2 regions of the Streptomyces herbicida genome follow, and region 2 is predicted to be linked to the other one. Evidence: riboswitches for the same ligand, from Rfam matches in the RefSeq annotation. Region 2 holds a riboswitch; the other holds the start of a gene.
What was found. A riboswitch is a leader RNA that binds a small molecule or an ion and turns the genes downstream of it on or off. The one in region 2 is predicted to bind glycine.
Positions count from the first base shown of each region.

Region 1 (2,193 bases), on a different contig from region 2:
CCCGTGGTGGACGGCGTACATGCCCGCCATCACCGCCAGCAGCACCTGCGCGGTGCAGATGTTACTGGTCGCCTTCTCGCGGCGGATGTGCTGCTCACGGGTCTGCAGGGCGAGCCGGTAGGCCTTGTTGCCGTCGGCGTCGACGGAGACGCCGACGAGGCGCCCGGGCAGGCTGCGCGCGAACTTCTCGTGCACGGCCATGTAGCCCGCGTGCGGTCCGCCGAAGCCCATCGGCACACCGAAGCGCTGGGTCGTGCCGACCGCGATGTCCGCGCCGAGCTCGCCCGGCGAGACCAGCAGGGTCAGGGCGAGCAGGTCGGCGGCGACGGTGACGAGCGCGCCGAGCTCGTGCGCCTGGTCGATGACCGGCTTGATGTCCCGTACGGCACCGGAGGCGCCCGGGTACTGGATGAGCACGCCGTTGATCTCGCGCTCGGCGATCTCGGCCGGGATGCCGTCGCTGAGGTCGGCGACCACGACCTCGACGCCGGTCGGCTCGGCGCGGGTCTCGATCACGGCGATGGTCTGCGGCAGCGCGTCCGCGTCGACCAGGAACAGGCCCTTCTTGTTCTTGCCCATGCGCCGGGACAGCGACATCGCCTCGGCGGCGGCCGTGCCCTCGTCGAGGAGGGAGGCGCCGGAGGTCGGCAGGCCGGTGAGGTCGGCGACCATGGTCTGGAAGTTCAGCAGGGCCTCGAGGCGGCCCTGGGAGATCTCCGGCTGGTAGGGCGTGTACGCCGTGTACCAGGCGGGGTTCTCCATGACGTTGCGCAGGATGACGGGCGGGGTGAAGGTCCCGTAGTACCCGAGCCCGATCATCGAGCCGAGCACCTGGTTGCGGTCGGCGAGCGAGCGGAGCTCGGCGATCACCTCGGGCTCGGTACGGGCACCCGGCAGATCGAGCGCGTCGGCGTTCTTGATCACATCCGGCACCGCGGCTGCGGTGAGCTCGTCGAGCGAGCCGTAACCGACGTGCGCGAGCATCTTGGCCCGCGCCTCCTGGTCGGGCCCGATGTGGCGCTGTTCGAAGGGGATGCCCTGTTCGAGCTCGGTGAGCGGAATGCGATGGGCGGTCATTGCGGAGGCCTCCTGGTCTGACGCGACCTTCGAGGGGCACCCCGGCACGGGTACCCCGACGGCCTCCCCCTCTGTCATCTCAACCTGAGAGCTTCACCGGGTGGCCCGAAGGGCACCGGCTTTCACCGTCGGTGAGAGCGGAAGCCGTCGACACCCGCCCTGCTTTCCAGAGTGACCTCGTCCGTGCGGTACGTGAGCCTGAGAGATTCCGGGGAGGATTTGCTCCTTCGGCGCCTCCGATGATGTCCGGAGGACTCTCCCGCACGGGGTCAGCAGCCGTTTGCAAGACTACCAGCGAGGTCAACGCCCGGGCCTTCGAGTGGCCGCCTCCCTGATTGTGCTCTTTTGTAGTGCTTACGGATGAGTTGCGACCAAGTGGAGGGCCCGTGCAGACCGACATCGATCCGCGCAACCTGATCGGCCGCAAGGCGTTCGACCGCAACGGCACCAAGATCGGCACGATCGACGAGGTGTATCTCGACGACGCGACCGGCGTGCCGGAGTGGGCGGCCATACGGACCGGCCTGTTCTCACGCGACGCCTTCGTCCCTCTGGAGCCCAGCGAACTGGTCGAGGGCACCCTCCACGTCCCGTTCGACCGAGCCCTGATCAAGGACGCGCCCGACTTCGGTGTGGGCCGCCATCTCTCTCCGGAGCAGGAGTTGCAGCTCTACCACCACTACGGCCTGGACGTGGCCCCACCGCCCCGACTCCCCGACCACGACTTCGGCAACCTGGCGGGCACGGACGAGACCTGAGGCCGAACGAGTGGGGTGTCCGAGGAAGCGGTAGGGAGGGCGGGCGGGCCGGGGCAGCCTCTGGGGGCGACGGCTGCGCAGGCCAGTTCCCCTGCGCGGTCTTCCGGCTGCTCGCGCCCGTTCCGGGTCTCCGGCGCCCATCGCCCCCTCGGCTGTCCCGCGGTCGCCTCACAGCGGCGTCGGCGCGGCCCGAGGCTCCCCCGTGCTCCGCTCCGGCTCGCCCCGAGCCGCCCCTGATATGCCCTCGGCCTCGTCGCCCCCGCCCTCACCGACCCGGGGTCGCCCAGAACTGCCCTCGGCGGCTCCCTCCCCCACTTCTTGGACCAACGGCAACGGGTCCGCCGGCTCCAGGTCCACG
Region 1 is NZ_JAUYWJ010000051.1:17,495-19,687, forward strand. Features, by position in the region: gene gcvP (aminomethyl-transferring glycine dehydrogenase) at 1-1,077, opposite strand, end outside; glycine riboswitch at 1,254-1,349, opposite strand; gene Q8A52_RS47905 (PRC-barrel domain-containing protein) at 1,464-1,835, shown strand; gene Q8A52_RS47910 (DNA polymerase IV) at 2,004-2,193, opposite strand, start outside.
Region 1: it holds a riboswitch for glycine, as region 2 does, so the genes downstream of both, gcvP (aminomethyl-transferring glycine dehydrogenase) here and gcvT (glycine cleavage system aminomethyltransferase GcvT) in region 2, are expected to answer to the same signal.

Region 2 (2,193 bases):
GTCCGCCGGGAAGTCCATCTGCCTACCGCCTGCTGGGAACCACTGGTATGGCTGGAAAGGCTAGCGGGTACCGGTACCCCGGCTTCACCCCGCGAAGCCGATCCGGTGCAGGACGTCCGCCGCGGCCCGGTCCAGCAGCACCGCCGAGCCGCAGCCCGCGGGCAGCTCGCCCCGCTCCACCGCGCGCAGGAGGCGGGCGGCTGCCGTGCGGTGGCGCAGGAAGGCGTAGCGGGAGACGCCGCGGCCGCGCTCGCGCTGGCCCTCCAGCGCGGTGTCCGGGGTGACGTCGAGCAGCAGCAGGTGCAGGGTGCCTCCGCGGCGGCGGGCCTCGCGGGCCAGCCAGTCGCGCACCCAGGTCTGGGTGCCGCAGTCGTGCACGACGACCCCCTCGCCGGAGCGCAGGGCGCGGCGCAGCCCGGCGTAATGGGCGAGGCGGACCAGGGGGCGGTAGAGCGCGTACGGCAGGAGGCGGGGCATACGGGCGTCCCAGCGGTCACGGGTGTCCTGGGAGTCGATGCGCGCGCCCCGGACCGCACGCTGCATCAGGGTGGACTTGCCGCTGCCCGGCAGGCCGGTGATGACGACCAGGTCGCGGGGCCCGAAGAGCAGGCCGTGCGGGCTGTGGCCGACGCGCTCGCGCAGATCGCGGACGACCGGTGCCGGGCGCTCGTCGCAGCGCCCGCGGGCCGGGGCGGCCGGCCGCTTCGGCAGTGCCATGCCCGTGGTCGTGGCGTACGCCGTGGTCCTGTTCACCGTGATCGTCCTCCCCTTGGGCTCGGAAATCCCCTGCCCGTCGAGCGTAAAGAGAAGGTAATGCCCGGTGCCTCGCGTTTTCATGCGCGTACTGCCACAGCCCGGTTACAGAAGCCGACCTGCCGTGCGCGGGCGAGGCGTGCAATGATGTGGCCGCCAACTGCATACCGGCCGTTTGAATCCGCGCGGGAGAGTCCTCGGCAGCACTGCCGGGGCGCCGAAGGAGCAAGTCCCTCCCTTGAATCTCTCAGGCCCCGTTACCGCGCGGGCGAGGCACATCTGAAAAGCGGGCCGCCGTGACGGCGGCTCCACCCAAGGTGCAAGCCGTGTCCGTCCCTGATAGGGGTGGTCATGGCGAACCTCTCAGGTTCCGATGACAGATGGGGAGGAACGACCTCGCCTGTCATGCCTTGGGAGACAACCGACCGATGAGCAGTACCGAACTCCGTCATACCGCGCTCGATGCGCTGCATCGTTCGCTCGGTGCGACCATGACCGACTTCGCCGGCTGGGACATGCCGCTGCGCTACGGCTCCGAGCGCGACGAGCACATCGCCGTGCGTACGAAGGCCGGACTCTTCGACCTCTCGCACATGGGCGAGATCACCGTGACCGGCGCGGAGGCGGCGAAGTTCCTGAACTTCGCGCTCGTCGGCAACATCGCCTCCGTCGGGGTGGGCCGCGCCCGCTACACGATGATCTGCCAGGCCGACGGCGGCATCCTGGACGACCTGATCGTCTACCGGCTGGCCGAGACCGAGTACATGGTCGTGGCCAACGCCTCCAACGCCCAGGTGGTCCTCGACGCGCTGGCGGAACGTTCGTCCGGCTTCGACGCCGAGGTCCGCGACGACCGCGACGCCTACGCCCTGATCGCCGTCCAGGGCCCCGAGTCCCCCGGCATCCTGAAGTCCCTCACCGATGCCGACCTGGACGGCCTGAAGTACTACGCGGGCCTGCCCGGCACCGTCGCCGGCGTCCCCGCGCTGATCGCCCGCACCGGCTACACCGGCGAGGACGGCTTCGAGCTGTTCGTGAAGCCGGAGCACGCCGTGGAACTGTGGCAGGCGCTGACCAAGGCCGGCGAGGGCGTCGGCCTGGTCCCCTGCGGCCTGTCCTGCCGCGACACGCTGCGCCTGGAGGCGGGCATGCCGCTGTACGGGCACGAGCTGACGACCTCCCTGACGCCCTTCGACGCCGGCCTCGGCCGGGTGGTGAAGTTCGACAAGGAGGGTGACTTCGTGGGGCGCGAGGCGCTGACCGAGGCCGCGGCCCGCGCCGAGCAGAACCCGCCGCGCGTCCTGGTCGGCCTGGTCGCCGAGGGGCGTCGGGTCCCCCGCGCGGGGTACGCGGTCGTCGTCGGCGGCGCGGTGATCGGCGAGGTCACCTCGGGTGCCCCCTCCCCCACGCTGGGCAAGCCCGTCGCCATCGCCTACGTCG
Region 2 is NZ_JAUYWJ010000028.1:87,067-89,259, forward strand. Features, by position in the region: gene Q8A52_RS41110 (enhanced serine sensitivity protein SseB) at 1-18, opposite strand, end outside; gene Q8A52_RS41115 (AAA family ATPase) at 85-753, opposite strand; glycine riboswitch at 930-1,026, shown strand; glycine riboswitch at 1,027-1,143, shown strand; gene gcvT (glycine cleavage system aminomethyltransferase GcvT) at 1,182-2,193, shown strand, end outside.